Regions from separate parts of the Vibrio sp. Vb0349 genome, predicted to be linked through region 2. Evidence: predicted binding sites of a transcription regulator. Region 2 holds the regulator's gene; each other region holds the start of a gene.

The links. Region 2 encodes PurR, which represses purine synthesis genes. Its sites were predicted from a motif close to TNANGNAAACGTTTNCNTNA; they were not measured.
Region 1: a site for PurR is predicted at 7,276-7,295, ahead of R7Q47_RS04275 (phosphoribosylaminoimidazolesuccinocarboxamide synthase). Genes of this name have one in related genera too.
Region 3: a site for PurR is predicted at 5,985-6,004, ahead of R7Q47_RS09910 (NupC/NupG family nucleoside CNT transporter). Genes of this name have one in related genera too.

What each region holds. Positions count from the first base shown of each region.
Region 1 covers NZ_JAWOTS010000002.1:215,420-226,449, forward strand. The annotation lists gene R7Q47_RS04255 (NAD-dependent malic enzyme) at 1-740, opposite strand, end outside; partial or broken gene R7Q47_RS04260 (helicase-related protein) at 954-3,308, shown strand; gene R7Q47_RS04265 (hypothetical protein) at 3,597-3,974, shown strand; gene R7Q47_RS04270 (alkaline phosphatase D family protein) at 4,304-5,977, shown strand; gene R7Q47_RS04275 (phosphoribosylaminoimidazolesuccinocarboxamide synthase) at 6,056-7,159, opposite strand; gene R7Q47_RS04280 (SulA-like leucine-rich domain-containing protein) at 7,364-7,756, opposite strand; gene R7Q47_RS04285 (hypothetical protein) at 8,169-8,351, opposite strand; gene R7Q47_RS04290 (J domain-containing protein) at 8,529-9,503, opposite strand; gene R7Q47_RS04295 (OmpA family protein) at 9,580-10,239, opposite strand; gene R7Q47_RS04300 (DUF2786 domain-containing protein) at 10,457-11,030, opposite strand, start outside.
Region 2 covers NZ_JAWOTS010000015.1:541-11,570, forward strand. The annotation lists gene torR (two-component system response regulator TorR) at 1-310, opposite strand, end outside; gene torD (molecular chaperone TorD) at 577-1,224, shown strand; gene purR (HTH-type transcriptional repressor PurR) at 1,692-2,696, shown strand; cyclic di-GMP riboswitch class I at 2,984-3,073, shown strand; gene R7Q47_RS15900 (TfoX/Sxy family DNA transformation protein) at 3,190-3,780, shown strand; gene R7Q47_RS15905 (TVP38/TMEM64 family protein) at 3,895-4,581, shown strand; gene R7Q47_RS15910 (DUF2007 domain-containing protein) at 4,602-4,922, shown strand; gene R7Q47_RS15915 (alpha/beta fold hydrolase) at 4,954-5,757, opposite strand; gene glgA (glycogen synthase GlgA) at 5,867-7,324, opposite strand; gene glgC (glucose-1-phosphate adenylyltransferase) at 7,314-8,531, opposite strand; gene topA (type I DNA topoisomerase) at 9,140-11,030, opposite strand, start outside.
Region 3 covers NZ_JAWOTS010000006.1:160,725-171,754, reverse strand. The annotation lists gene R7Q47_RS09955 (bifunctional diguanylate cyclase/phosphodiesterase) at 1-124, opposite strand, end outside; gene R7Q47_RS09950 (SCP2 domain-containing protein) at 488-1,015, shown strand; gene R7Q47_RS09945 (GNAT family N-acetyltransferase) at 999-1,502, shown strand; gene R7Q47_RS09940 (hypothetical protein) at 1,565-2,011, opposite strand; gene R7Q47_RS09935 (DNA polymerase III subunit psi) at 2,171-2,569, shown strand; gene rimI (ribosomal protein S18-alanine N-acetyltransferase) at 2,582-3,037, shown strand; gene prfC (peptide chain release factor 3) at 3,323-4,912, shown strand; gene R7Q47_RS09920 (DUF5363 family protein) at 5,007-5,204, shown strand; gene R7Q47_RS09915 (TatD family hydrolase) at 5,191-5,964, shown strand; gene R7Q47_RS09910 (NupC/NupG family nucleoside CNT transporter) at 6,169-7,452, shown strand; gene R7Q47_RS09905 (hypothetical protein) at 7,811-7,945, opposite strand; gene deoC (deoxyribose-phosphate aldolase) at 8,036-8,812, shown strand; gene deoA (thymidine phosphorylase) at 8,910-10,238, shown strand; gene R7Q47_RS09890 (phosphopentomutase) at 10,307-11,030, shown strand, end outside.

The sequences.
Region 1 (11,030 bases), on a different contig from region 2:
TGAGCAAAGTCTTCGAACTGGATCAAAGCATCAGGCCAACGGCGCTGTACCGCTTGGATAAACTCTTCTACAAATGCATCGTATTCTGCACCCGTAATACGAGGATGACGCCAACCCATGTACATCGGATCAGCTAAGCGTTGCGGGTTATTGGTACCCACATCAAGCACGATTGGTAGCGTGTAAGCAGGGCTGATACCACCACACGCGGTATATAGTGACAGTTTACCGATAGGAATACCCATGCCGCCGATACCTTGGTCACCCAAGCCAAGGATACGTTCGCCATCTGTCACAACAATCACTTTAACGTTGTGGTTTGCTGCGTTGTTCAGCAAGTCGTCAATACGGTCACGGTTCGGGTATGAAATGAACAGACCACGACCACGACGGTAAATGTTAGAGAAGTTTTCACATGCTGCGCCAACAGTCGGCGTGTAGATGATAGGCATCATCTCAGAAATGTGATTTTGCACTAGGCGGTAATACAATGTTTCGTTGGTGTCTTGGATGTTACGCAGATAAATGTGCTTATCCATATCGCTTTCGAAACTTTTGTATTGCTGGTAGGCACGTTCCACCTGCTCTTGGATAGTTTCGGTCGACTCTGGAAGCAGACCTTCTAAGTTGAATGAACTACGTTCTTCAGCAGAGAATGCACTGCCTTTGTTCAAAAGAGGGGTTGCTAAAAGAGCCGGACCCGCATATGGAATATATAGTGGGCGTTTATCGTTGTTCATTGGGTGCCTTATGTAGGGTTGAAGGATGCGCACCAAATTTTAACGGGTTCACTATTTAGTTGTAAACATGCGTTGATGCACATCAATGTAATGTCGCAAAAAAATTCAGATACCGACGAAAATATCGGCAATATTGGTTGTTTAGAGATACCTAAAGCAGGATTTTTTTACTTGGGTATAATGTTTTGCATCATCAAATCAAGTCCAATTTCTATGTTTCAACTACCTATCGACAGCCTGCAAGCCGAGTTTGACCATCATGTAAGCCTTAACCATCTTGTGGTGGAAGCCGAAACCGGGTCGGGTAAATCTACCCGCTTGCCCATGTGGGCGGCAAAACACGGACGCGTTCTGGTTATTGAACCACGTCGAATTGCTTGTACCTCGCTGGCTGAATTTCTTGCGGAGCAATCTGGAGAGCCAATAGGTCGCAAAGTCGGTTACGCGATCAAGCTTCATGCCTACTTTGATGAAAAAACCGAAGTTGTATTTGTGACTCCGGGGGTTGCACTGCGTTGGTTTTCGGAAAACAAGCTAGCAGACTTTGATGTCGTGATAGTGGACGAATTTCACGAGCGACGCTGGGATATTGATCTATTAACCGCCATTTTGAAGCAAGAAAATCAACATCGATTGATCGTCACTTCCGCTACCTTAGAAGGCGAAAAGCTTGCTCGTTACCTGAATGCTAAGCGTCTGCGTTCGGAGGGACGTTGCTTTCCAGTCACGGTGACACATCGTTCTACAGACAGCCGCTATTTACCGAACAAAAAGGGATGTGAACAGGAGGTTGTCGGAGCGGTAAAAGAAGTACTGGAAGATGAAGATGGCGATATTCTTGTTTTTCTCCCAGGACGTAAAGAGATCGCCCAATGCGCGCAGATGCTACAAAGCAGCAGTGATGTCATGGTGGTTAAACTTCATGCCTCGGTCAGTGATGAAGAACGACATCGTGCGCTGACGGTACAAAAGCAACGGAAAGTCGTATTGGCAACCAACGTCGCGGAAACCTCTCTGACCATTCCTAATATCCGTGTGGTAATCGATAGTGGTTTAGAGCGCAGAACTGTACAACGAAATGGAAGTACAGCACTGACATTAACCAACATTTCTAAGGCCAGTGCCGCGCAGCGAATGGGGCGAGCAGGTCGCGTTACCGAAGGGGCTTGTATTCGTCTATATGGTGAGCACGCGCCTTTAGAGTTGGTGACACCTCCAGAATTACACAGAGAAGAGCTCGTCGAGCCCATGCTGGCAGCGGCTTGTTGTGGGTACCGTCTCTCAACACTCGATTTTCTCGACTTAATTCCCCCAAAGTCGCTAGAGGCATCTCATTCGACGTTGTTATCTATGGAAGCGATTGATGAGGATGGCAATGTCACGCAGCATGGGAGAAAAGTATATCCACTACCCATTGATGCACTGTTTGCCGATCTTGTTACCAGAATTCAAGCGAAGCCAGAGAAGGAAGCAATGATTGATTTGGCTGCCGCCTTATCTGTGCCTGCATAGCTCTATCAGCGACAAAGTGGCGAAGTCGCTGAGCTTCTATCTCAAGAGGAGCCATACGGATGTGATGCCTCTTTGCTTATCCGTTTGGTTCGGGGGGAGCGATTTCCGGGCATTGTCATTGATGCCAGCGCACTCGAAGAGTCACAAGGTTTAGCGAAACAAATGCGAGAAGTATTTGAATTGCCGGAACTTGACGTTGCCTCTCGATATAAACGTGAAGCGCTCTTTTTCTCCATCGCCTCATTGCATCCTGAGCTTGTGTTTGTCCGACGAGCTCGTCGAAGGGATGCTCTAGGAAATGGCGTAGTCGAGATGCTGGTTGGGCGTAACAGCCGCTTTCCTGACAAAGAAGAAGCGGCAATCGTGCTAGATAGCCATAGCGTGCCAGGACGAGGCGTTAAGCAAACACTGAACCTCGCATCGGTTATGATGCCTATCCCGCTGACATTATTACGCGAACTTGAATTTGGGGAGTGGCAACAAGGTGAGACGAATTATGAAGAAGAGACGCCAAGAGCAACAATGCACCTGGTCTACGCCGGGCGAACAATCTGTACTGAACATCAAGCGTTAAAAGGTGATGTTGCTGTTCAGTCTATTGTCGAAATGATAGAAGACGAGACACTGTTACCAGGTTTTGCTTCTCAAAGAAAACAGCAAATCCAACACTGGAAACTCTACAACGCATTGGGCCTTAATGTCGAAGGAGAAGAGGTTAACGACTTGGCCTCCTTGACATTTTCTAGCTGGTTAAAGGATCAGTTGGAAACATTAGGCGTTGAAAACACCGATGATATGGCGTTGTTTGAACCAGAAGACTTAAAATTTAACGGTGTTCCAGAATGGGAATACGACGATTTCACGGAGCAGTACCCTTTAGAACTTTCGCTGCCAGAACTCCAACTAGATGTCGAGTATTACGCGTCTCGCAAGCTGGTACAGGTCGTTTATCGAGAGGGAAACCGTAAGGGAGACCCGAAGCGTTGGGAGCTGCCACGCTGGGCTGGTTGGAAGATACAGTATAAAAAGGCCAGTCGAGTGATTGATGTGAAGTAGGTCGGCGGATGACGTTGTGACAAGAATTGATATTTTCTTGGTGAATCTATAATGATTTCATATTGATAGCGTTACTTGCGTGTTGTTTTTAGTTTCTTAATTGAAATATTAATCAATTGAATGCTTATATATGGCGAAGCTGTACATCAGTTGTTACAAAGCTGGTTTTAATATTTCCTTTTGTATGTAAATTAGGGCATAAAAGACGAATGTTTTATATCCCATTGCTATATCAAAACAGTTGAACGATATTTGGTATATCTCATTTTCGAGTGTCGGGGGCATAGAATGGATCAACAAGGAAAGACGTGCATTGAATTCGACTACACTAGCTTTTTAGGAGCGACAGGTAGTAAAAAATGGACCTTTTTAGAGGCATTTGCCACCATCGCGCCTATTTTCGGTTTGATGTGGAAACAGAACATTGCGGAATTGAGCAAGCCTGAAGATCGGTTGTGGGATGCCGCATTAAAATCGATGTCTTCTCGTAAAAGTGATGAATCCAATTTGGTCCGCTTAACCCAGCTAGCTAAACATGAAGGGATCAATGAATTGCGAGTCGTTATGCCATATTCGCTCGATGTTCAGCAAATCGAGTACATAGAATCTCGCAGTCAGTTGAAGGTGGATACGTCAGAACAAGATGTCCTGAACATCAAGTTTTAGGCTGAGCATTTCCACTTCATCGATGTACCACTTAACAATAGTGCAATGAAAAGCGACCTCAAAGTAGGTCGCTTTTTTATTTTGAGGTTTTTGTCACAGGTCTTGGAAGTGTGATGAATATAGAGTATTTGCACTTAAATTAACAAAAATGTAACGTTTGGAAATGCAATTGTCATAACTAGCTTCTAACTTTGTGTTTTTAGGACAAATTACCGACTAAGTGGTTGGTACTGTAAGTTCGAATTAACGTCCCTTATTGGCACACAAGGATGATTGAGTCACCACGTCATTTGGGCATAAAAACAAACACAATAAGAAAGGAAGTCAATATGTCTTTGTCTCGTCGAGACTTTATGAAAGCTGCCTCTTCAACGGCGATTGTTACCGGGCTGGTGGGCTGTGGTAGCGATGCTAGTGAATCTGTTGCGGTTACCTTTGAGCACGGAGTGGCGAGTGGAGATCCTACTCAAACACAAGTAATCATTTGGACTCGTGTTACAACCTCAGCGAGCTACGCAGATGTAAGCTGGCAAGTTTCATCTAACGAAAATTTTACTGATATCGTGCAAAGTGGCACTTTTGCCACAGACACGAGCCGAGATTTCACGGTAAAAGTTGATGTTCAAAACCTCAACGCAAATTCTCGCTACTGCTATCGATTCATGGTTGGAGATGTCACTAGCGAAGTCGGGCAAACTCAAACATTACCAGAGGGTGGTGTAGAAAAGGCATCCATGGCCGTTGTTTCTTGCGCAAACTATCCTGCTGGTTATTTCCATGTGTATCGAGAGATCTTAAATCAACATGAGCAAGAACCGTTTGATGTGGTACTTCATCTCGGTGATTACATTTATGAGTATGGGGCTGGTGGCTACGCTAGTGAAGATGCTGAGGCACTAGGGCGAGAGCCAAGCAAAGGCACTGAATGCATTACCTTAGATGATTACCGAAAACGGTATGCGCAATATCGCCAAGATGCTGATCTGCAAGCGTTACATGCGAGCCTACCAATGATTGCAGTCTGGGATGACCATGAGCTTGCAAATGATAGTTGGAAAAATGGTGCGGAAAACCATCAAGAAGAGGAAGGCCGCTTTAATGATCGTCGTGCAGCTGCGGCTGCCGCGTGGACAGAATGGTTGCCCGTTCGTGAAAACACTTTCTCAAACATGCTGATTTACCGTCAGTTTTCGTTTGGAAGTTTAGTCAATTTGATGATGCTCGACACGCGACTTGTGGGGCGTGATAAACCGTTGGATTATTTCTCGCTCAGCTCACCAACGATGGAAGCTATTGGCGGTTTAGTTGCCCAGTCGCGCAGTCAAGACCGAGAGCTGTTAGGCGGTGACCAACTCGCTTGGCTGATGGATGAGTTCAGTACGCACGACGCAACTTGGAATGTGCTAGGGCAACAAGTGTTAATGTCTCGTATGGAGTTGCCAAGTTCGGTTATGACCGCGATGTTTCAATTGTTTACTGCCACTGAAGAACAAAAAACAGAGGCGTTATTAGCGGTAAACTCTGCGATTACGGGTTATCTCTCTGACCCAAGTTTAGATACCATTGCTTTGCCATATAACCTAGATGCATGGGATGGCTACTACGTTGAGCGAGAGAAAGTTTATCAACTGGTCAAAGCCAGCAGTGGTAACTTTGTCTGCTTGGCCGGAGATACGCACAACGCATGGGCAAGTGAGCTTAAAGACGTATCTAAGCATCCTATCGGGGTAGAGTTTGCGACTAGCTCTGTGAGTTCCCCTGGGTTAGAGGCCTACCTCGCGTTAGACCCTGTCGCGATCGCTCAAATGGAATACACGCTGCCGCACTTAGTGTCAGAATTACAGTGGGCAGACATCAAACAGCGTGGCTTTATGCGCGTTACTTTTACGCCCGGCAAGGCAGAGTCGACCTGGTATTTCGTATCAACGATTAAAGACAAAACATATCAGGTGACGACCAAGTCAGCCTCTACAACAGATGGCACTACGTTAAATATCGGCTAAACTGAGCCTAATACGAAAAAAGTCCGCAAGCTAGTGCGGACTTTTTATTGGAAAGCGTTTAGCAATCTAGCGACAGTGCTAGTCAATCAATCCGTATTCTTTGCTCAGAACTTCGATGATTTCCGCTTTCGGATTCTCACTCAAATGAATCGGCTTGCCTGTAATCTTCTCGGCAATACCAATGTAGGTGCTCGAAATCGCCATCAAAGATTCGACGGGTAAAGCATTATCACGAGCGAGTGCTTCACGCTCTGGCATACGTTCTTTATTTAGCAAGATATCTGGGTCAGGGAAGTGGTTAAGTAGGAACTGGCGGAAACCTTCTTTTGAGTTCTCTACGATGTGACCTGCTTGGTACTCTTTAGCATCCCATATACGAGATGAGTCTGGTGTACCCACTTCATCCATGTAAATCAGCTTTTCATTGCCAGCAGCATCATGAACATAACCAAATTCGAATTTGGTATCGACAAAGATTTGGTCAATTGCTTCTAATGCTTGGCTGATAACGTTAAAGCCTTCTTTCAGCAGTTTTTCGTAGAGTGCGATATCGTCCGCACTTGAGAAGTTAAATGCTTCGTAGTTGTCTACGATATTTTGACGAGTAATATTAACGTCATCGGCTTCTGGCACACCGGGAATGCCTTTTAGAATGCCTTTTGTGGATGGGGTCATTAGCAACTCTGGCAGTGCTTTGTCTTTTTCTAACCCTTCAGGAAGTTGGATTCCACAAAACTCGCGCTCGCCATTTGCGTAAGCGCGCCACATCGAACCCGTGATGTATTTGCGGCAGATGGCTTCGATTTTTACCGGTTTGGCTTTTTGTACAATCCAAACAAAAGGGTGAGGAATGTCTAGAATATGGCTATCTGCTAAGCCATTTTCTTTGAACAGTTTGAACCAGTGATTAGAAATCGCATTAAGCGCAGCCCCTTTACCCGGGACACCATTAAGACCACCTTCAGCATGCCAAATACAATCGAATGCAGAGATTCGGTCGCTAATCACCATGATAGCCAAAGGCGCATCTGGAGCGACATTGTATCCTTTTTCTTTGATCAGTCGGGCGCTGTCTTCTTCAGTTAACCAGTAAACTGAACGAACTTTTCCACTATGAACGGGTTTATGGGTGCGAATTGGCAGGTCGTCATTGACGGCAAGTACTTGATTAGCAAGGCTCATTGCGACATTCCTATCATCTTAATCAAACGTCAGAAAGAGAAGATATTCAGCAAAATGTGGGCGCTGAATAAATCGAATGTGGGCATCATACCAGAACTATTTTAACTCGCCAGAGAAAAAGCAAACGTTTGCCTGTTTTCTTTAATACAAAAAAATGCCCCCTTAAAAAGGAGGCGAGATGCAGGATGGATAACGTCGATCTTGTTAGTGGTACTTATTAACTCTGCCTTCGACGAAAAAGACTTCACACTGATAACGTTGAGCAATATCGCGAAGCATTGATTGATTCATTAGGGCAATCTTGTTCGATGCGACGACAGCGCTAGCGTTACCAGACTGAATAGCTTTAATCACGATTTCCACTTCAGAAAGCTGTTGAGACGGCTTCATCTGAATGATGTTTTTACAGCAAATATTAGAAGCAGTGAGTTGTTCAAAGTCTGGACGAGGGCAGTCTGCTGTAAACAAAATCCATTGTTTCTGCTGCGATAAAACAGCCAGCTTAGATAGAAGCTGATCCGAAACGGCCATGGGCTTAGTTGCTTGTGCCAATACGTTGTAGCGAGAGTATGTATGAGATTGACTTTGTAACTGCATCTTACTGTTCCTTTATACATGCTGTATGCCTATACAGTAGTTTGTTTTGGCGACCTGATCAACAAGTTTCTCAAAAGTTATTTGCGGTTTTTTGAGAAGGAAATAAAAGGATTTTATTTTAAGTGATTGAATTTATTTGTTTATTTTTCATTTCTGATATGTCTAACATCAATTTAAAAATGTGAGGTGAGTAGAAAGTTGGACGAGAGACATACAGGGGTTTACTACTGTATATACAGGTGTTTTTCACGGACAGTGGTTTGTATACAGTGGAAGAGGGCTGATAACCGATGCGACATGCTATGTAGGATAGGAGGGAATACGAGATAGAGATTGGAAATAGGCTTGGGCGATCAAAAAAGCGCCTTATAAAAGGCGCTTTTGAAAATCAGTTCCATTGATTCCGTCTTGCTTAGCTCGCTCGTTGCAAACGTTCGCGCATTTGCAATTCGCCTTGGTTAAATAGGCGCACGTCGATTTTCGCCATATCGTAACAAGCTTTACATGAGTAGTGGTGCTTGCCATCTAAATAATCGTGACGAGTTACAAGACTAGGTTTTTTACACCAATCACAGGTGCCTTCTTCAGTGAACATTGATTTTCTCCCCACCTAGATTAATTTGAGTCGTTAGGTGTTATTTTGCGCCGGGCATTATGGCATAAAAGCGCGACTTAAGTTAAATGTCTGTTAATTTCTTTGAGAGGGAGATCGATTGCGGTGTTTGATTATATGGGAATAAAAGCATGGCAGCCAAAGTATCCTGACCTATTTTTACTGTTTTGTAACATTTTGTGAGACGAGCTTAAAGGCATGATTGAGTCGCTTCATTTCTTCTTCACTGCCCCTTGTGTCAGGATGATAAAGCTTTGATAATTGTCTATAGCGTAGCTTGATTGCCTGTAAATCAGGGATGGTTTGTGGTGTGTAGCCAAACATAGCACACGCGACGCTTAGCTTATGGTTTTCTGCCTGAGTTTTGGATTTCTTAAATTCTCTGAATACTTTCTCTAACTGACGCTTCAGTTGCTTGTTCGTAAACTCTAGCTCTTTTATTTTTTCCGCCATTCGTTGATTTTGGCTTTCCTCTTTGGCTTCACGCGCTTTTCTATTCTGCTTGAGTTTTTTGATCACGAGGAAACTTAAGCCGCTGATGATGAGGATCGCCGCTAGCCAAATCAGCCATAGAAACTGCGAGTGTTTTACTTTGGGGGTTGCAACTGTGCTTTTCTCTTCTTGTGTTTGCTCTGCTTTTTTATCGAGCGACTTTATTTGCGAGACTTGTTTAGCTCGTAGTTGGTTGAAGCGCAGCTCTAACAGTTGATTATAAGCTTGTTCTGCTGCTGGATTATGCTGAGAAGCCATTTGATACAAGGCTTCAGTCAATTGAGAAGTTGTGACCTTACCTGGATTGCGCTGAATAAAATCGGCGAGAAGAAAGCCACGATCGGTTGGGTCATTGAGTGCGATAGAGGTTAGCCAATATAACGCTTGTGTTTCATTTTTTTCGCCATTTATCCCTTTAGCAAAGTCGTTCGCGAGCTGTTTTTGTGCAGGGAGGTAGCCTTGGTTGGCGGATTGCTCTAGCCAGTAGCGCGTTTCTGGTGAGGCTTCAGCTTCGTTTGATGCCAATAATTGTTGTGCGTACTCGTATTGTTCGATGGGGTCATTTGGAGCTTGAGAGGCAAGTGAGTAGCCAGAAAAGCTGAGGCTAAATAAGCAGAGTAGGGCAGACGTTTTGACAGACATTAATATGTCAGGCCTAACGATAATGGTTAGGCCTGCTCCGGTAATTTTTTATTATTACCGTTATGGTGCAACCAAATTACTTCAGTGGCAAGATCTGGATTTCAACACGACGGTTGCACGCACGACCTTCAGAAGTTTGGTTTGAGCAAATTGGGTTACGTTCGCCGTAGCCGCGTGCAATTGCACGACCAGGTGCAACGTTTTGAGATACTAGGAATTGACGTACGGACTCTGCACGGCGCTCTGACAACGTTTGGTTGTATGACTCACTACCTGTGCTATCCGTGTAACCGTCAATAACGAGACTGGTATCTGGGTACTCAACTAGGATGCGAGCAACACCGCGTAGAGTATTATGGATACTAGCATCAAGCTGGTAAGAGCTTGAAGAGAAGCCGATACCGTTTTCCATACGCAGTAAAAGCTGATTTTCACCAACACGCTGAACTTGTACGCCAGAGTTTAGCAAAGCGCGACGTAATTCCGCTTCTTGTTGGTCAAAGTAGTAACCAACGCCAGCGCCAGTCGCTCCGCCTGCGGCTGCACCAATGAGTGCATGCTGACGACGTTCTTTAGCATCATCACCCGTTGCTAGGCCGATTGCTGCGCCAGCGATCGCACCAATAAGCGCGCCTTGCGTGGTGGAGTTAGTTTCGTATTCACCCGTTGTTGCATTTTGGCGTTGAGTGGCTTGACAGCCAGTAAGAGCTAGCACTAGAGCTAGTGCAATAGGCATCTTTTTCAAGGGAAAATCTCCGTATAAAACTGAGGCGAAACCATGCCTCATAATGGGATGCGAATTATGAATAAACAAGCATTAATATTTGTTATGAGAAAGTAAGATTGATAAGAGTTTCTGTAAGAAAATTCCTATCAATACTGCCAAAGCTCTCAAAGTAAGCCCCATAGACATCGAAGTCATTGCTGCTTATGTGAATCCTTTACCATCCTGGCTATTTCGATGAATCGCCCAACATTTTGCGTGCTTGTTCGCCGCCCACTCCACGGTTAACTGAAACCTTTCTACCTTTCTTTAAGCCCACTTCGTAGTCTTCAGTTAGGTTTTTCATCGCTTCTTTCAATTGCTTCTTGAACGTTTCGCGGTCAATGTTTTGGAATTCTTTATCAATATAGTCATTAATTTTATTGGCCGACTCTTCATCTGGAGAAATAATTGGCAATTTTTCAATCGCGCCTTCCACCCAGCCAGATACAAATGAGTTCACACGGCGAGTCACTTCCTGAGAAGAGGTGCCGGTGCCAGCAAAGCTGTTTCGGAATTGTCCGGTACTTTCGTTCATCTCGCGATAAACAATATCGAAAGCAAATGCAGCAAAAATAGCGCGATCTGCTTCACCGATAAATTCGACACGTTTGAGCCCTTTGTGATTCAACAATACTGCTTCGACACCGAATTTTGTGTTAATGCCGCGAATCACTCGCAATATGGTAGAACTGATGTTCGCTGGTAGCAGATGAGAAGATTGTGTTTTTCCCATTCTGATGAACTCAATATCGTCTTTATCG
Region 2 (11,030 bases):
AAGGTTTTGTCACATAATCGTCAGCACCCATTTCTAGGCCTACGATTTTATCAATGCTATCCGTGCGTCCTGTTACTAATATGATACCAATATCCGATTGGCTACGTAACTCACGAGTAAGCATCAGGCCGTCTTCACCAGGCAGGTTAATATCCAGCATGATCAGGTCTACATCGCCCGCTTGCAAAACTTCACGCATTTCTGCGCCACTCTCTGCTTCGCTGACTTGGTAGCCCTCATTTTGGAAATATCCCGCAAGCTTACTACGAGTTACAACATCATCTTCTACGACTAATACGTGATAGCTCATTTACACCACTTTTCTGTCTTCTTATTATCCAAGACGTATTCTATTCATAACTAGTAACATTTCTAGTCATAGATACATTAAAACGCAAGATTTAGCGTTTTTATTGATTCAAAACAAGCTTGCCCATTGCTATTAATAAACGGTCATTTTTGACCATAAAACATAACAATTATAGTTACTGCTATTCATTTTAATTGATTACACTTAGGGGATATCCCTAATTGACTTTGTGATGCATGACTTGAAGCATCATTCAGGAGCCCAAAATGCAAGAAGTGAAAGCTTTTAATGAAAAACGCGCTGAAATTTACTGGTGGTTTTCGAGCTTGTTCGCAAAAGAACTAACAGAGAAAGAATTGGAAGCCTATCACAGTGTTGAAATTCGCAGTTTTCTCGCAGGTTTAGGTGAAAATGAGTCGCTGAAACCAGCTGTTGATAGCCTAGTTGATGCATTGAATCGGTTACAAGATCGTGAAGATGCACAACTAGAGCTTGCAGCTGACTTTTGTGAACTGTTTTTGAAGACAGAAAAATACGGCGCTCTTCCTTACGCATCCATGTACATTGGTGAATCAGGTTTACTGAATGACAAGCCAGCTGAGGAAATGGAAAAGTTGATGGCTGAATTTGGCGTTCAAGTAGACGAAAACCTAAAGGAACCTGCGGATCACTTAGCCGTTGAGCTCGACTTTCTCGGGAACATGATTATCCGCTCAAACGAGCTTGAACAAGAAAAACACATGGAAGAAGCCTTCGTTAAACAAAACGACTTTATCCAGCAACAATTGATGTCTTGGTTACCTCAGTTTTCAGACAAATGTAAAAAATTCGATGAATTTGGATTTTACTCAAGTGTCGCGAAACTATTAGTTGCATTTTGTAAACTAGACAGCGCCTACCTTCTTGGTGAATAATTGCCGCCTATTTTTAGGGAGCCTGCCTATCGGGCTTCCTGTGTGCCTGAAAGTGACCGATTGTAAGTAACTTGGGTATAATATTCGTTTGCCTTAACTTAGCGCAAAGACGCTTGGTTATTTAGCAGTCAAAATGTGACTTCAAATACACAAATCTCTTGCTGAAAACATTGCTAGTCAGTCCACATAGGGCTAAAATGTGAGCGCAAACGATTAAATATGATTTATATGTAAACCGCTGAAATATAGCGGTTTTTGTGTTTTCTTAACAGGTTGATGGCAATTTCTCATCAGATAGAAAAAGATAAAATTCATCGACCGATGCTGCTACGCACCCTTTTGTCGCACTTGGATCAACCGCTGCCGAGACACTTAGCGCCAATTTTAGATTGCTAGGTGTGAAACCATTAGAGCATCAGGTACATCCAATACGACATATTTCAGTAGCTCGATACAGGACACCATTTATGGCCACGATAAAAGACGTTGCTCGCTTAGCCGGCGTTTCCACTACGACAGTTTCGCACGTTATCAATAAAACGCGTTTCGTTGCAGAAGCAACGCAAGAAAAAGTAATGAAAGCCGTTGACGAGCTGAATTACGCGCCAAGTGCCGTTGCACGCAGCCTAAAATGCAACTCAACTCGTACTATTGGCATGTTAGTAACGCAGTCAACCAACCTATTCTTCTCAGAAGTGATTGACGGGGTTGAGAGCTACTGTTACCGCCAAGGCTATACTCTGATTTTATGTAACACAGGCGGGATTTACGAAAAACAACGCGATTACATTCGTATGCTGGCTGAAAAGCGCGTTGATGGCATCCTAGTGATGTGTTCTGACTTAACCGAAGAACTAAAAGAGATGCTTGACCGTCATGCGGACATTCCTAAAGTGGTCATGGATTGGGGCCCAGAGAGCTCGCAAGCAGACAAAATCATGGATAACTCAGAAGAAGGTGGCTACATTGCGACCAAACATCTGATTGACAATGGTCATACGGATATCGCTTGTCTAAGCGGTCATTTTGAAAAGCTTGCTTGCCAAGAGCGCATTGCAGGTTTCCGTCGCGCAATGAGCGAAGCGAACCTAGCTGTAAATGAAGACTGGATCCTTGAAGGTAACTTTGAATGTGATACGGCCGTATTAGTTGCAGATAAAATTACCGCAATGGACAAGCGCCCGACGGCGGTATTCTGTTTTAACGACACAATGGCTCTAGGCCTAATGAGCCGCTTGCAACAAAACGGGATCAAAATTCCTGAAGATATTTCAGTGATCGGCTACGACAACATCGAGCTTGCAGAATACTTCTCTCCACCGCTAACGACTATCCACCAACCTAAACGTCGTGTTGGTAAAAATGCATTCGAAATTCTACTTGAGCGTATCAAAGATAAAGAACACGAAAAACGAATTTTCGAAATGCAACCTGAGCTTGTAATTCGAAATACTGTGAAAAAAATGAACTAAATTTTACTGTATTTAACCGTGTTAAATAAGCGCTCTACAGGGGCGCTTATTTTTTTGGGAAAATTAAGCATTCTCTAATACTTCACACCGCTCTAATAACAATTGACTAACGTTAACTCCCTGTTTTATATAAATGTAATATATATTAAGAACTCCTTTTCAAAGGCCAATTTGCACCTTTCCATATGCAAAATAGAGCATTCAATCTATCATTTTTATTGAACCAAAATCACACTTTTAACGCTAAACCGTGATGTTAATTCAATATAAGAAGTATGCTCATTGTGTCACGCACAGGGCAAACCATTCGAAAGAGTGGGACGCAAAGCCTCCGGCCTGAACCATATTACGATATGGAAGGTAGCGGGGTTACCGATGGCAAGTGTGTAAGCAATGACTTTACTCTGTAATGACATTGTTTTTACGCATGTTTGCTACTCTCTCGGACCTGACTTTTGGTGGCGTAATATTAATTACACCGAGATAACAAAACATGGATAAACCGATACTCAAAGACTCTATGAAGCTATTTGAGGCACTTGGTAATATCAAGTCGCGCTCAATGTTTGGTGGCTTCGGACTATTCGCTGATGAAACAATGTTTGCACTAGTGGTAAACAATCAGCTTCATATCAGAGCAGACCAAAAAACTTCATCTGACTTCGAGAAACAAGGGCTAAAGCCTTACGTTTATAAAAAACGTGGCTTTCCAGTCGTTACAAAGTACTACGCTATTTCCAGCGATTTATGGGAATCAAGCGAACGCTTAATCGAAGTAGCGAATCAATCATTGAAAAAGGCAAAGCTTGAGAAAGAACAGCAAGCAAGTACAAAGCCTAACCGTTTGAAAGATTTGCCTAACTTACGACTGGCTACCGAGCGCATGCTAAAAAAAGCCGGCATCGAATCCGTAGAGAAGCTTGAAGAGGAAGGTGCGCTTAACGCCTATAAAGCGATAAGAGATACGCACTCTGCAACCGTCAACATTGAGTTGCTATGGGCACTAGAAGGTGCTATCAACGGCACTCATTGGAGTGTGGTACCTCAAGCTCGCCGAGATGAGTTGATGAACGGCCTCCAATAAAAGTCGGCCTAAAAACTATCTTGTAAAACCGCAGTCTAATCTGCGGTTTTTTTGTGAAATTTTTTCGGTTTTTCTACTGTCTTATTACATATACCCCAAATTGGAATCAAAATTATGAATAAGAAACTGATATTAGGTCTCATCCTACTAGCGGCTATCGTCTTTTTAGGTATTAACTTTGGCCAGTATTTAACCTTAGAGAATGCAAAAGCCCAACAAGAAGCACTAACTACATACATCGATCAGAATTTTGTATTCTCGGCTGCGATTTACTTTTTTACCTACATTGCAATTACCGCTTTTTCTATCCCAGGAGCGGCAGTAGTCACCTTACTTGGTGCAGCCTTATTTGGTTTTTGGACAAGCTTGCTACTGGTTTCTTTCGCTAGCACTATGGGGGCAACACTGGCCTTCTTGAGCAGCCGATACTTATTGCGTGACTGGGTACAAAACAAATTCGGAAATAAACTCAACGCAATTAATCAAGGTGTCGAAAAAGACGGAGCTTTTTATCTATTTTCCTTGCGTCTAATCCCTGTATTCCCTTTCTTTCTAATCAACTTACTGATGGGTTTAACACCGATGTCTGTAGGTCGATTTTATCTCACTAGCCAAATAGGTATGCTGCCAGGCACAGCCGTATATCTGAATGCAGGTACTCAATTAGCAACAATTGAAAGCCTATCGGGCATTGTTTCACCCGCAGTATTAGCGTCTTTTGCGCTATTGGGACTATTTCCAATCATCACTAAATGGGTTATGAATAAAGTAAGGCCGACACCGAGTCAGCAAAACTCGTAATTGGTGAAGTGGGTGTATTGATGAAAATATTTATCGCTAAAAACCCAGCAGAAGCACACATTGTATGTGAGCTGCTTAAAGTGGAACAAATTTACTGTGAAGTTCGTGGAGAAGGTATTTTCGGCTTAAAAGGAGAACTGCCGTTTGGTGATGGTACCGATCCTTATGTGTGGCTTTTTGACACTGCACAAAAGATGAAAGCTGAAGAAATAGTAAAAGCATATCGAAAACAATCCGATAGGCATGAGTATCAAGATTGGCAATGCCCAAAATGTCATGAAATAAACGAAGGGCAATTTGGTGCATGTTGGCAATGTGGATATCAACTAGGAGAGCTATAGCGGCTCTCCTATTCAGTGGATGCACTCAGTTTTAAGCACATACAGCTTGCTGTTTAATAAACTCGATGGAGTGTTGATTGAAGTCTTCTGGACGCTCTACATTGCATACATGACCACAATTCGGGATTTCTCGTAGAATGCTGAGCTTATGCGCTGCAACCATTTCTTTGACAGGTTTAATAAACATGTAATCCCTGTCGCCCATTAAGTAAAGAGTCGGAATGGGTAACTCTCGATCTTTAAAATATTTCATTAACGGATTTACATCAGCAGCAAGAATAAACCAACGTTTAAATTCTTTTTGGCAAAGCTTCTTGGCTTCGCGAATAAAAAGGTGGCGAGATTCTCGTTGGCTTCTTTGAGGCATAACAATATAAGCGAACAGTTTGTAGAGCCACATGTACGGTAGGATATGCTTACAAAAATTACCTAATTTCACTAATATCTGAGAACGAGTGTTAAGCCTTGTGACAGCACCGCCGAGCACCATCGAACGTACGCGCTCTGATGACAATTCAGCAAGGTTTCGAACAATAATAGTACCAAGCGACATACCGACAAAATGAGCGGATTGGATCTTTAAATGGTCCAATACTTTCAAAATATCTTGGGTAACTTCCGTAAAGGTATAACGGCTAGCAATGAGCTCTTTAAGTAACTGATTTGACTTTCCATGACCTCTTAAATCGATCAGCAATAAGTTAAAGTGTTGCTTGTAAGCTTTAATTTGCTTGAACCAGATAGAAGAGCTACCACCAGCACCGTGCACAAATACAACCCACTCATTACTAGTAGGGTGCAAATAGGTTTTATGAAAAAGTAGCGGCTGGGTCATATTGAGTATCAAAAAGATCGTGCTATTGAGTAAAAAGCCATCCTACCACACTCCCCTTACTCAAGATAATAAAGGCACCTCATTCAGTGCCTTTCGTTACAATTTTAAGTCAAACTAACGCTGAGTGGTAAAGCTGCAAATAAGATTCTGCGGCCTTTTGCCAACAAAAGTCTTGTTGCATCGCGTGCAACTGTACTTTATTCACTTCAGGCTCGTTTTGAGCGTAGAGCAACAGTGCCCTTAGCATCGTTAACAACAATGCCTGCGGTGTCGGTTCGAAAAAAACAAACCCCGTTGCTTCAGATGGGTTTACATCATAATCGCTAACGCTGTCCTTTAAGCCACCAACACCGCGTACTATCGGTAATGTCCCATAAGCCATACTATAGATTTGGTTTAAGCCACATGGTTCAAACTCAGAAGGCATCAAGAAGAAATCAGAACCAGCTTCAACGATATGCGCAAGTTCATTGTCATACGCTTCTACAAAGGCAAATTTGCTAGAAAACTGCGCGGCAACCTCTCGTAACTGAGCGGCAAGAACAGGGTCTCCGGTCCCAACGACAACTAGCTGAACATCGTGCTTCAAAAAATCGGCCAAAGCAGGCAACAAGTAATGAACGCCTTTCTGCTGGGTCAACCGACAAACCATACCGAACATAGCTACATTTTTTTCGGGCAAATTTAGTCGTTGTTGTAATGCTTTTTTACAAGCTTTCTTCCCTTGCGACATACTTTGCTGGTCGGCGCAGTAATTAACCGGCAAGTAGGTATCAGTTTCCGGATTCCAAGCGCTGTAATCACAACCATTCAAGATGCCGACTAAGTCCTGCGCACGTTGCTGAAACTCCCAAGCCATGCCGTGACTGCCAAGCTCTGTTTTTAGCTCCTCTGCGTACGTAGGGCTAACCGCGTTTATCTTATCTGCATTCATTACACCAGCTTTAAGCATCGTAATATGCGTTGCACTCACCGCAGCATCGGGAACGTTTCTACAATGAAACTCTGGCAAACACTGCACGTCTTCATAACTAAATACGCCTTTAAAGACCGCATTGTGAATTGAAATGACGCTTTTAGTATGAGCAAAAAACGGATCATTGCCATACCTGTGCTTGAGCAAAAATGGAACAAGACCTGTGTGCCAATCGTTCGCGTGTATGATATTAGGTTGAAAAGCGAGCTTGGGTAACATGTCAAGACATGCTGCACTAAAAAACGCAAAGCGCTCGCCGTTATCAGTATACGCTTGGTTGTTCTCCGCATACATTGATGGTCGATTGAAATACGGCGGACAATCAATCAGGTAAACAGGATTTTGACCTAACATGAGCCGCAAAACTCGATACTCCGTATGCGGCCATGATGTTAATTCTGTTTCTAATACAACTTCTGCGTCTGCGAGTTTATCAATACTGCTGTACGCAGGGATGGTAATTCTTACGTCTTGCTGTAGGTTTTGAAGGGCTTCCGGTAGTGCCTTGGCAACATCTGCCAAGCCACCACTTTTAATGAGGCCTTCAACCTCAGAAGCTACAAACAGAATAGATAAGTTGTTAGTAGCCAACTCGAGCTCCTTTCGGAATAACAACAATGCCCTCCTCAGACACGTGGAAGTGTTTTTTATCTTCTTGAAGATTCACACCAATCTGAGTACCAGGAGCAATATCGGCATCCTTGTCGACAATCACACGACGTAAAACACAGCCTTCGCCAATTTTTACGTCACCAAGAAGTATACATTCGCTGATATCGCAAGCAGAAGCAATATTACTGCGAAAACCAAGCACCGACTTTTCGATTCTTGAGCCTCTAACATAGCTGCCATTACACACTAAACTATCTATTATCTGCACACGACCATTATCAGAGTCGGTAAATGTCGCAGGTGGCAATGGTGGGTAGTAGGTGTGCAATGGCCATTTACGGTTGTACAGCGAAAATGGAGCATCTTTTTCTAGCAGATCCATATGCGCTTGCCAGTACGCATCAATAGTTCCGACATCACGCCAGTACACCTCTTCTTTTTCGCCACTGATTTTGTTGGTACTGAAGTCATACACGAACACATCACCTCTAGGGAACATCTTTGGAATGATGTCCTTTCCAAAATCATGTGATGAAGCTTCATTATCCGCATCTTCGACCAACTCTGAGAACAATACCTGAGCTTCAAAAACATAGTTACCCATTGAAACTAAAGCGTAATCAGGGTCCCCAGGAATCGACTTCGGATTTGCTGGTTTTTCTTCAAAGCCAATCATACGACCTTCACTATCGACTTCGATAACCCCAAATTGCGACGCCTCTTTTAGTGGCATGCGCAATGCAGATACCGTCAGAGAAGCCTTCTTTTCTGAGTGGAAGTTCAGCATTTGTTTGATATCCATCTTATAGATATGGTCAGAGCCAAAAATACAAACTTGCTCTGGTTCCTCTAATTCCATAAAACGCAGGTTTTGATAGATCGCGTCCGCCGTCCCTTCGTACCAACGTTTACCAGTACGCATTTGAGCGGGAATAGGATCGATAAAGCGGTCTGTAATGCCGTTGATGTTCCACCCCTTTTTTAAGTGATGGAATAAAGATTGAGATTTAAATTGGGTTAGGACGTAAATGCGCATCAGATCCGCATTAACAAAATTGTTTAGAGCAAAATCGATCAATCGATAACTACCACCAAACGGTACCGAAGGTTTACTGCGAGATTCCGTTAAAGGTCTCAAACGAGAGCCTTCACCGCCAGCAAGAATCATTCCCAAAACACCAGCCATTTGTTGTTCTCCATATCGTTATAGCTTGGATTTGGTACTCGCTTGAATGAGTCACACTCGGGGAGTCAAGCGAATACATTTAGCAACCGTCTCTGAGTTTCTGTGAACTCTTACAACACGGATAAAAAAGCTACGGCACTTCCAGTATGCAACGTCCACTCTTTCCTTATTTTTTGACGCAAACAATGCACACAGTTGCACTAATTTTTGTAATAAATTATCTAAGCGGGTTCTAAATTACAATTTTTAATACGCCATTCTGTGTACCATACAGCTCTTGCGTACTCAAGACGATATCTAGATCACACATGGAAAAGCAAACGATTACATTGTGAAAACAATTTACGAACGGATTCACTACACCGCCGATTTTTTAGCCCAATGTATAACAAATATGTGAATGCAAAATGAAAGTTACAACGAATATTTTTTACATAAAAAATACATCAGCGACTACGAAATATTGATGCAGGGATCTTCTTGCGTCAGCAAAACTCAGTCAAAGCAGCAAAGATCTATACGAACAACACAGTGGCCTTTACGCAAAAACAAAACGCAAAAAAGGCAGCGATATCGCTGCCTTTTTACATTACTTAGATCGTACGTTTTTATGCTTTCGCTTTTTTACGCTTATCAGTGACTTCCCACTTACCGTCAACAAAGAGCGCTGTCCAACCAGATGGTTTGCCATTCTCTTCCGAACGAACGTAGTTCTCTTTTGTTTTGCGACTAAAGCGTACGACTGCAGGACGACCATCAGGATCTTCTTGCGGTGCGGTCGCTAGGTATTTGAACTTCTCAGGTAAACGCTCTTCAAAACGTGCCAGTTCAGCAACCAAAGGAGCACGTGTCTCGCGCGATTTCGGGAAGTTGCTTGCCGCCATAAATAGACCTGAAGCACCATCACGAAGTACGAAATACGCATCTGAGTTTTCACATGGCAACTCGGGGAAATGAACAGGATCTTCTTTCGGGGGCGCGACTTCGCCATTCTTCAAGATCTTACGAGTGTTCTTACACGTTTCGCTCGTACAATCCATGTATTTACCAAAGCGACCGTTCTTAAGCACCATATCAGAGCCACATTTGTCACATTCAACAACTGGACCATCGTAGCCTTTTACTTTGAACTCGCCGTATTCAACAAGGTAGCCTTCACAATTCGGGTTATTACCACAAACATGCATCTTACGCTTGTCATCAATCAGGTATGCGTCCATCGCTGTTTCACAGATCGGACAACGCTTTTTAGCGCGCAGAGCTGCGGTTTCAACGTCTTCTTCTAGAACGTTAATAATACCTTCTTCGTCACCCAAGTTGATGGTTGTCTTACAACGCTCTTTTGGTGGTAACGCGTAACCTGAACAGCCTAAGAACACACCTGTCGAAGCAGTACGGATGCCCATTGGACGGCTACACGTCGGACACTCGATATCCGTCATGACGATGTGATTTAACTTCATACCGCCTTCTGACTCATCTAGCTCCGCTTTTTCAAGATCGCCAGTAAAATCAGCAAAGAAGTTGTCTAACACAGCTTTCCAGTTCACTTCACCTTCAGCGATTTGGTCCAATTTCTGTTCCATACGCGCAGTAAAGTCGTAGTTCATCAAATCGTTAAAGCTGTCATCAAGGCGGTCAGTAACAATTTCACCCATTTTTTCAGCGTAGAAACGGCGCTGATCAACTTTCACGTAGCCACGATCTTGAATCGTAGAAATGATCGATGCGTAAGTCGACGGACGACCAATGCCTCGTTTCTCCAGCTCTTTAACCAGTGCTGCTTCAGTGTAGCGCGCAGGTGGCTTTGTAAAGTGCTGTTTAGGGTCAAGTGACTCTAAGCTTAGCTTATCGCCAAGTTGTACCGCTGGAAGGATTGTATCCTCGTTTTTGCCCATTGGACGCTGTACACGAGTCCAGCCGTCAAATTTAAGGATACGGCCTTTCGCTTTAAGCGTGTATTCTGCCGCTTTTACGCTAATGGTTGTTGAATCGTATTCTGCTGGCGTCATTTGACACGCTACAAACTGATTCCAAATCAAAGCGTAAAGTTTGTGCGCATCAGCATCGACACCTTGCAGGTCTTCCGCCTTAACACCCACATTTGAAGGACGGATCGCTTCGTGCGCTTCCTGTGCTCCTTCTTTGCTACCGTACGTCAATGGTTTCGCTGGTAGGTACTTATCACCAAACTCAGAACCAATAAAGTCACGTACAGCGTCCACAGCCTCGGCACTTAGGTTAGTCGAGTCAGTACGCATATAAGTGATGTAACCGGCCTCATAGAGGCGCTGAGCTAGCATCATGGTCTTTTTCACGCCGTAGCCCAGACGTGTACTTGCTGCCTGTTGAAGCGTAGAGGTGATGTAAGGTGCTGAGGGCTTGCTCTTTGTAGGGCGGTCTTCACGCTTACATACTTCGTAACTTGCATTCTCAAGTACAGACATCGCTGCTTTGGTTTCTGCCTCATTAACTGGCTTAAACGCAGAACCGTCTTTC
Region 3 (11,030 bases), on a different contig from region 2:
CTGCGATATCGCAGTAACGGTCACTTACCATTCGATAATTGTGTTTTTTATCAAGAATGGCAAAGAAGAAAGGGCTATTTGAGGTTAGCGTGGCAAACCAATGTTTTAATTGCTGGGAAGGCATTAGGGTATTACCGATCTCCAATGAGCCAGATTATTCGTCCGTGTATAAAAAGCGACACCCTGATAAGCCTGCGGCGGTCTACCACCAAGCTAAAGTGTTACCTGCCATTAAAGGGCTCGCGGTTTTAGCTGTGCAGTCGACAATCACATGGATACGCTCAGATAACTATAACTTTGAAAATACGGTTGTAAAAGTGTTTATCCACCTGTTCGCATCAATAATACACGTAAGTTCAAAAAAAGAAGCGTTAGTGAGCAATAAACCACCAATCTAAAATAAGCACTTTATTGATACATAACAGTAATCTCATCGCCACGATTGCTTAATATAAGCAACCTAATGACAAAGTAACGGATAATGAACGTGTTAAACAAGATTCGCAGTCAACTAGTAAAGAACGCAGCTAATATTTTGCGTTCTCCAGTCCAGTTATTACCACAGCCAATTCAGCAAAAAGCGTTGCTGGAAGGGCTAAAAATGGTGTTTAAAGAAGCCTTGGAAGATGGTGACTTTGAGTTCCTTGAAGACAAGTGGTTAAAAGTTGCGATTAAAGACTTGAACTTAGCATGGTACATCAGCTATCAAGACGAAAAATTGGTGGTAGCTGAAAAACCAGTTCAGGAAGATGTGAGTTTTAGTGGTAATCTAAACGACCTAGTACTGATTGCTGGTCGTAAAGAAGACCCTGACACACTGTTCTTCCAACGTCGCCTTTCAATTGAAGGTGATACTGAGCTTGGCTTAGAAGTGAAAAACTTAATGGACAGTGTCGACTTAGAGCAGTTACCGAAAGCAATGCAAGTCGCTTTGAATCAATTGGCTGATTTTGTTCAGAAAGGAGTTCAAGCGCCTGCACAACCAACCGGAGTAGCGAATGCTTATTCGAACTGAAGCCCCAGCGGACATTCTTACCATTGACCGCTTATTGAAACACGCCTTCCCAACGGAAGCTGAAGCTGAGCTTGTGATGCGTTTGCGCGAAAACAGCAAATTCACGCTTTCCTTAGTCGCGTGTACAGATGAGGGAGAGGTGATAGGCCATGCTTTATTTAGCCCAGTGACCTTAAATGGTGAAGATTTGTCATGGCAAGGGCTAGCGCCATTAGCTGTTCATGAAGATTACCGTCGCCAAGGCATCGCTGCAGAGTTGATCAAAGAAGGTTTTGATTCACTGCGTGATTTTGGCTACCCAGTGTGTGTGGTGTTGGGCGATCCTGATTATTACGCGCGCCAGGGTTTTCAATCATGCGACGAGATGGGCTTTGAATGTGCTTGGGATGTCCCTAAAGGTGCATTTCGAGTCGCAGAGTTGGTCGAAGGTCAATGTGCTGGACGCTCCGGACGCATAGACTATGCGCCAGAGTTCTCTGAACTGTAAATGAAAGAAGCCCACGACTAAGTGGGCTTCTTTCTTATTCACTGAAAACTGAGATAGGGAGGTTAGGATGACTGGTTACTTTTCTTTTTGCCCCAGACCTCTATTTTCGCTTTTTTACTTACCCCTAGCAGGCTGAGTTTTGTGCTTCCCCAGCTACTGTAAGTCATTTCAATCTGTTTTAGCTTGGCTTCTTTTGTACCTGGAAGGCTCCAGGCACGAGTCGACAATCCGCTTGTTAGTACGCCCATAGAGGAAAGCTTTTTCTCACTACCATCTGTCATGACGACTTTTAAACCATTAATGTCTACCGTTCCTTGCACACATTTTAGTTTTATTTTACTGAAGCTTCGGTTTCGGAATAGGCTATTTGGTGTCACGGTATCTGTTTCTGTATGAAAGTTAACGGTTTTCGTTGCAATCAGCTCCCACTCATCGCTGTTATTAGCAAAAACACTCATACTGGTGGCGGCTACCAGTGTGCAAAGTAGTAGCGTATTTAAGAATTTCATAATGTACCTCATATGTCATACCCAATGTGTGGCCGTTGGCAAAACGCTATGTTCAGGAATATCCAAATCATCTCATTGTGTTCAGGTGTTCCTTGAAGTCCTTTAGGTATAATCGCGATAATTTGATAGGATTGCCCTCGTTCAAATAGGTGACGGAAAATGTCAATTAACGAGAAACAGTATTTACGTGAAATGGGGATCAGCACATGGGAGCTGGTACACCCTGAAAGACTGGAAGGCTATCAATCGCCATTATTGGATTTGCAAAGTTCATGTAAACTCCTATTGGTATCGCCAATATGTCCAGAAAACGAGACGGCATTGATGTTTGAGCGCGTATTAAAAAGCATTAAGCTCACGCTTGATGATGCGCTACACCTAGAGCCTGAGCGCTTATCCATGCTGGGTGAACATCAGCTAGAGTGGGTGTGGTTTGCAGGCTGTGAGGCTGATAAAAGCATCAAGGCAAAGCACCTGACCTCGCCACTATTACAAGATATTGATGGTAATAACGAACAGCGCCGCGCATTGTGGCAACAAATCTGTTCGTACTCTTAACGGAGCTAATGCGTGACAATTGAAATTACGCCGATGCGTGCAGAGCACCTCGACCAAGTTTTGCAAATCGAGCAGCAAGCACATTCTCACCCTTGGGCCGAATCTTTGGTTCGTGACTTATCCAGTCGCGGTGCTTGCCATCATGTGATGTTGGAAGGCTCTCAAGTGGTTGGTTACTTCTATGGACAGAATATTGTTGGAGAAGTGACACTATTAAATATTGCAGTAGCGCCTTCTCAACAGGGCAGAGGGCTAGGGCAAAAATTGCTGGACGCGTTTATTGAATACTGTGAACAAGCCAAAGCAGAGAGTGCTTGGTTAGAAGTGCGTGAAAGTAATCACCCAGCTATCCATATTTATGAGCAAGCAGGTTTTAATGAAGTGGACCGTCGTTACAACTATTACCCAGCTAAATCGGGAAATGGTAAGGAAGACGCCATTATCATGAGTTACTTATTTTTGAGTTAGTTTTAGGCCGTTACTAATTACCTCATCAACACTTATGCTTTAAATGCGTATCCGGATTCGAGGCTTTTGAATATGTAATAATAATTTTTTGAATTTTTACATCTCTTTGTGTGGAGCTGGCTTTCCCTTGTTAGTTGCAGGTAAAGGCTGGTGAGCCGAGTAAATTCAGTTCATGTCTTTCCAGTTTGCTAGCACAGCGATAATAAGCGAGAATACCGCACAATATCGAATAGTAGATATGCTTGCCTATTTTGTGAGCATGAAAGTAATTTAGAAGATTAACTAATGTCAAATCCCCTTTTTTTAGGCGAAGTGTCTAAGCGCAGAACGTTCGCTATTATTTCTCACCCGGATGCGGGTAAAACCACCATTACTGAAAAAGTCCTTTTATTCGGAAACGCGATCCAAAAAGCAGGTACGGTTAAAGGTCGTGGTAACGCACAGCACGCAAAATCAGACTGGATGGAAATGGAAAAAGAACGTGGTATCTCGGTAACCACTTCTGTAATGCAGTTCCCTTACAATGACTGTCTGGTAAACCTACTTGATACGCCTGGACACGAAGACTTCTCGGAAGATACATACCGTACGTTAACGGCAGTAGACTCGTGTTTGATGGTTATCGATGCGGCGAAAGGTGTCGAGGATCGTACACGTAAGCTGATGGAAGTAACGCGTCTGCGTGACACGCCAATCGTAACCTTCATGAACAAACTTGACCGTGACGTTCGTGATCCAATGGAAGTATTGGACGAGGTAGAAAACGAGTTGGGCATGATGTGTGCGCCAATTACATGGCCAATCGGCTGTGGTAAAGAATTTAAAGGTGTGTACCACATTCACCGTGATGAAACGATTTTATACGAATCAGGTCACGGTCATGAGATTCAAGAAGTTCGAATCATCAAAGGTCTCGATAACCCAGAGCTTGATGAAAAAGTTGGTGCAGGCCTTGCGGAAAGTGTTCGAGAAGAGCTTGAGCTTGTTATGGGTGCTTGCCCTGAGTTTGATTTGGAAATGTTCCTAACAGGTGACCTGACGCCAGTTTACTTCGGTACTGCATTAGGTAACTTTGGTGTGGATCATATGCTAGACGGTCTAACTGAATGGGCTCCAGCGCCGAAAACTCGTCAAGCGGTTGAACGTGAAGTTGAAGCGACTGAAGAGAAGTTCTCTGGTTTCGTATTTAAGATCCAAGCGAACATGGACCCAAAACACCGCGACCGTATCGCATTCATGCGTATTGTATCGGGCACTTACACGCAAGGTATGAAGATGAACCACGTTCGTCTTGGCAAGCAAGTGAGTATCTCTGATGCAGTAACCTTTATGGCTGGTGACCGTGCACGTGCAGAACACGCTTACGCCGGTGACATCATTGGTCTACACAACCACGGCACTATTCAGATTGGTGATACCTTTACGCAAGGTGAATCACTGAAGTTCTCTGGTATTCCGAACTTCGCTCCGGAACTATTCCGTCGTATTCGCCTGAAAGATCCATTAAAGCAGAAGCAGCTTCTCAAAGGTTTGGTTCAGCTATCAGAAGAAGGTGCGGTACAGGTATTCCGTCCTCTACAGAACAACGATCTGATCGTTGGTGCCGTTGGTGTACTTCAGTTTGATGTTGTTGTGGCTCGTTTGAAATCTGAGTATAACGTTGAAGCGATTTATGAAGGCATTAACGTTGCAACTGCTCGTTGGGTTGAGTGTGGTGATGCGAAGAAACTGGATGAGTTCCAACGCAAGAATCAAGCGAACTTAGCATTGGATGGTGGTGATAACCTAACGTATATCGCTCCAACAATGGTTAACTTAAACTTGGCGAAAGAGCGTTTCCCTGACGTTGATTTCCGTGCGACGCGTGAGCACTAATTTGCGCGGTTAGGGTAAGCCTTAACGCAAACTAGATTTTAAAACGCCCTTGGCTATAAACTTAGCCAAGGGCGTTTTTATATAAGGATAAGATATGAATTGGTTTAAACGTGGGCTAAAGCGTTACGACAACTGGTGTAAAGAGATGGGGTTAACTCCCGATCAGAAACGCAGTTGTGTCCCATATCGAAAAGACCCAGCCCATCAAACTGAAGAGAAGAGTGAAGCCCAACCATCCTCTGATTTTCTGCCCGCAGATACAGATAAAAAGCGTCAAGATGAAGCTCTTTGATACGCACTGCCACTTTGATTTTGATGTGTTTCAAGATGACTTTGCGCATCAACTTGAGCTTGCTCAAACGCAAGGCGTCGCAAGAATTTTGATTCCTTCCGTCGGTCCGCAAAACTGGGCTCGTATTCAAACTTTGGCAGAGCAACATGCCAATTTGTATTATGCGCTCGGCTTTCATCCGTATTTTCTTGAAGATAACGTTGAGCAGCACCTTACAGAGCTAGAAGGCTATCTAAATCAAAAAGGACCACAGTGCGTAGCAATAGGAGAGTGTGGTTTAGATTTTGCCATTGATGTTTATCCACAGTTGCAAGAAAAGATACTTGAAGTTCAATTTGAGCTGGCTAGACGCTTCGAACTCCCAGTTATTTTACATAGCCGAAAAGCGCACAATCGCCTCATTCAAATGGTGAAATCGGCGAATCTCCCTAGAGGTGGTGTGCTACACGCTTTTTCTGGGAGTTATCAGCAAGCCATGGAGTGGGTCAAATTAGGTTTTTTTATCGGTGTAGGAGGAACGATTACCTACCCAAGAGCCAAGAAAACACGCGACGCAATTCAAAAATTACCACTCGAAAACCTAGTAATCGAAACAGACGCACCAGATATGCCTATACTTGGATATCAAGGGGAGTCAAATCACCCAGCCAAACTCATTCACGTCTTTAATGAGCTCGTAGAGTTGCATAACGGCCGAAAGCAATCGATTGCCTCTCAACTGTGGAAAAATAGCAATTTTGCTTTCTCGATATGTGAATAAAATCTAAAGATGTGGTTTGAAATCGAAAACGTTTTCCTGCTTATTGTGAATTAACTCACAAAGCTGGTTGAATCAATCATGAATCTTATAGGAAAGTGTGAGGCTGGCATTACTTTAATTGATTCTGCATGAGTATAATTGCCCCCGCTTTATAGCTCCATTTTGTAACACGCCAATAAATAACTTATAAGGAAGTCATAAACTATGAGCCTGTTTATGAGCCTAATCGGTATGGTAGTGCTTCTTGCGATTGCAGTAGCATTTTCTAACAACCGAAAAGCTATCAACTTTAGAACTGTGGGTGGCGCATTCGCTATCCAATTCGCATTAGGTGCATTTGTTCTGTATGTACCTTGGGGCCGTGATCTACTAAACGGTTTCTCTTCAGGTGTTTCTAACGTTATCAACTACGGTAACGATGGTTCATCATTCCTGTTCGGTGGTCTTGTTTCTGACAAGATGTTCGAAGTATTCGGCGGCGGCGGTTTCATCTTCGCATTCCGTGTTCTTCCTACACTGATCTTCTTCTCTGCACTGATTTCAGTTCTTTACTACATTGGCGTTATGCAATGGGTTATCAAGATTCTTGGTGGCGCACTACAAAAAGCGCTAGGCACTTCTCGTGCGGAATCAATGTCAGCTGCAGCTAACATTTTCGTAGGTCAAACTGAGGCACCTCTAGTTGTTCGCCCATTCGTTCCAAAAATGACTCAATCAGAGCTATTCGCGGTAATGTGTGGTGGTCTAGCTTCTGTTGCTGGTGGTGTACTAGCTGGTTACGCATCTATGGGTGTTCCACTAGAGTACCTAGTTGCGGCATCATTCATGGCAGCACCAGGTGGTCTACTGTTCGCTAAAATCCTTCACCCTGAGACTGACCAGCCTCACGAAAGTATCGAAGAAGCGATGGACGGCGGTGACGACAAACCAGTTAACGTAATCGACGCAGCTGCGGGCGGTGCGGCTTCTGGTCTACAACTTGCGCTTAACGTAGGTGCAATGCTAATCGCATTCGTTGGTCTAATCGCGCTAATCAACGGTATGCTAGGTGGCATCGGTGGTTGGTTCGGCATGCCAGAACTAACACTAGAGCTAATCCTAGGTTACGCGTTCTCTCCACTAGCATTCCTAATCGGTGTTCCATGGGCAGAAGCTGTAACAGCTGGTTCATTCATCGGTCAGAAAATCGTAGTGAACGAATTCGTTGCTTACTTGAACTTCACACCATACCTAGGTGAAAACGCTCAAGTAATCGCGGCAACTGGTGAAGTAATGTCTGAGAAGACAACAGCTATCATCTCATTCGCACTATGTGGTTTCGCGAACCTTTCTTCTATCGCGATTCTACTTGGTGGTTTAGGTAGCCTTGCACCAAACCGTCGTAGTGACATCGCTCGCATGGGTGTTAAAGCAGTTCTTGCAGGTACGTTGTCTAACCTTATGGCAGCGACAATTGCAGGCTTCTGCTTAAGCCTTGCAGCACTATAATTAGAATCGGTTCTTAATATATAGACGCCGTTTTACATCATGCCCTGTAGCAAGAGATTGCTGCGGGGCATTTTTCGTTTTTCGGGCTCCAAAATTTCATCGGGTGTTTGCCTTAGTCGAGGTATTACGCAGTCAATGGAATAGGGGCTAGGAAATTTTGAGATACAAACCGTTTGCGCTCTATTTGGTGCTACAGTTTTGCGGTGAAACTCTATAATGTATTAATCACAGGATAGTGGTTAAGCTTGATTCTTAATCACGTAATGAATATTACATAATCGATGGGCAAATGAATTGCCCTGCAATATCAGATCTAATAGGCGTTTTGCTTTGTGATGTGATATTAAAGACACCGCAATCATAGATTGTTGTGCCATAGGCCAAACTGGTACTGTGCGGTGACAAGGATAGCAATTGGCATATGATAAATTTTCGCTGTATATGCCGAGTCTTCAGGGAACCAAGTCCGTTCATTAATAGACTGTTTAGCCATTTACTCACATTGTCTCGACTTGTTGATTATAGTTAAAGACGTGATGTAAGGCTGAGTAGTGAATTTTTTGAATATTGATCGGAGATAGAAATGAGCGATTTAAAAGCAGCAGCGCTACGTGCACTTAAACTTATGGACCTAACTACGTTGAATGACGATGACACTGATGCAAAAGTGATCTCACTATGTCATGACGCGAAAACAGCAGTAGGCAACACAGCTGCAATTTGTATTTACCCTCGCTTTATTCCTATTGCTAAGAAGACACTTCGTGAGCAAGGTACGCCAGAGGTTCGTATTGCAACAGTAACGAACTTCCCACATGGTAACGACGACATTGAAATCGCAGTTGCCGAAACAAAAGCGGCGGTTGCTTACGGTGCAGACGAAGTTGACGTAGTTTTTCCTTACCGCGCGCTAATGGCGGGTGATGAGAAAGTAGGCTTCGAACTAGTTAAGCAATGTAAAGAAGCTTGTGGTGACATTCTTCTTAAAGTGATCATCGAAACAGGTGAACTAAAAGAAGAAGCACTAATCAAGAAAGCATCTCAAATCTGTATTGAAGCAGGTGCTGACTTCATTAAAACTTCAACTGGTAAAGTGCCAGTAAACGCAACACCAGAATACGCTCGCATGATGCTTGAAGTTATTCGCGACATGGGTGTTGCAGAAACTGTTGGTTTCAAACCAGCAGGTGGTGTGCGCACTGCTGAAGACGCAGCAGCATACCTAGCAATGGCTGACGAAATCCTAGGTGACAACTGGGTTGATGCTCGTCACTACCGTTTTGGTGCGTCTAGCCTGCTAACCAACCTACTAAATACATTAGAAGTATCGGACGACGTCGCTGATCCAACAGCGTACTAATTCCAATAATGCGTCTGAACGGTAGCACCTAAACGGGTGCTACCAAACCTCTTCTATCCTACTACAACCATGGCTCAAAAGAGCTTGGGAGGCACTAATGTATTTACCACAAGAAATCATTCGTAAAAAACGTGACGGCGAAGTCCTAACCGCCGACGAAATCAACTTCTTTATTCAAGGCGTAGCGAACAACACGGTATCTGAAGGTCAGATTGCGGCGTTTGCTATGACGATTTTCTTTAATGAAATGACCATGGATGAGCGCATCGCCTTAACGTGTGCAATGCGTGATTCGGGCATGGTTATCGACTGGAGCCACATGAACTTCGGTGGTCCAATTGTCGACAAACACTCAACCGGTGGTGTGGGTGACGTAACTTCTTTAATGCTTGGCCCAATGGTGGCAGCGTGTGGCGGTTTCGTACCTATGATCTCTGGCCGCGGTCTTGGTCATACAGGCGGTACGCTGGATAAACTTGAATCTATCCCTGGTTACAACATTACGCCGAGCAACGATGTTTTTGGTCAAGTAACCAAAGACGCTGGTGTGGCGATCATCGGTCAAACTGGTGACCTTGCTCCTGCGGATAAGCGTGTTTACGCGACTCGTGATATTACCGCAACGGTAGACAATATCTCCCTGATTACGGCGTCGATCCTTTCTAAGAAACTGGCGGCGGGTCTGGAATCGCTAGTGATGGACGTAAAAGTGGGTTCAGGTGCATTTATGCCAACTTACGAAGCGTCTGAAGAGCTAGCAAAATCAATCGTTGCGGTAGCAAACGGTGCTGGCACTAAGACTACGGCAATTCTTACGGACATGAATCAAGTATTGGCGTCTTCAGCGGGTAACTCAGTGGAAGTTCGTGAAGCGGTTCGTTTCTTAACGGGTGAATACCGTAACCCTCGTCTACTTGAAGTGACCATGGCTTCATGTGCTGAAATGTTAGTACTTGGCAAGCTTGCTGAGAACACAGAAGACGCACGCGCAAAACTGATGGAAGTGCTGGATAACGGCAAAGCGGCTGAGTGCTTCGGCAAGATGGTTGCTGGCTTAGGCGGCCCTGCGGACTTCGTAGAAAACTACGACAACTACTTAGAAAAAGCAGAAATCATCAAGCCAGTTTACGCAACAGAAACGGGCATTGTCTCTGCAATGGATACACGTGCTATCGGCATGGCTGTGGTTGCTATGGGTGGTGGTCGTCGTGTTGCTACTGATGAAATCGACTACGCAGTTGGTTTCGACGAGTTCATCCGCCTAGGTGAGGTCGCAGACAGTGATAAACCTCTTGCGGTCATCCACGCTCGCACTGAAGAGCAATGGGAAGAAGCGGCAAAAGCACTGCGCAGTGCAATCAAAGTAGGTGGTGAATACACACCAACTCCAGAGGTTTACCGCCAAATTCGTGCAGAAGATATCTAATAGAACAAGTAATTACACAAGGCCTACTCAACCATAATAAAAAGCCGAGTGGGTCTAAGGAACGAGCAATGAAAAGAGCATTTATTTTAGTACTAGACTCATTCGGTATCGGTGCAACTGCCGACGCTAAAGAATTTGGTGATGTAGGTTCAGACACACTAGGTCACATCGCTGACCAATGTGAAAAAGGCTTAGCAGATAACGACAATCGCCAAGGTGCACTTCGCCTTCCAAATCTATCGAAACTTGGTTTGGCAATGGCGCATAAAGAATCGACAGGTCGCTTCGCACCTGGACTAGACGCAGACGCTGAAATCATTGGTGCATACGGTCATGCAGCAGAGCTTTCTTCAGGTAAAGACACGCCGTCTGGTCACTGGGAAATCGCAGGTGTTCCTGTTCTGTTTGACTGGGGTTACTTCACTGACAAAGCAAACAGCTTCCCGAAAGAATTGACTGACCGCATTCTTGAGCGTGCAGGTCTTGACGGTTTCCTAGGTAACTGCCACGCATCTGGTACTCAAGTTCTTGACGATCTTGGTGAAGAGCACATGAAGACTGGTAAACCAATCTTCTACACGTCTGCTGACTCTGTATTCCAAATCGCATGTCACGAAGAGACTTTCGGTTTAGACCGTCTACTAGAGCTTTGCCAAATCGCACGTGAAGAGCTAGAAGATTACAACATTGGTCGTGTTATCGCGCGCCCATTCGTTGGTGCTGGTAAAGGTCAATTTGAGCGTACAGGTAACCGTCGTGATCTTTCTGTAGAGCCACCATCAGCAACGGTTC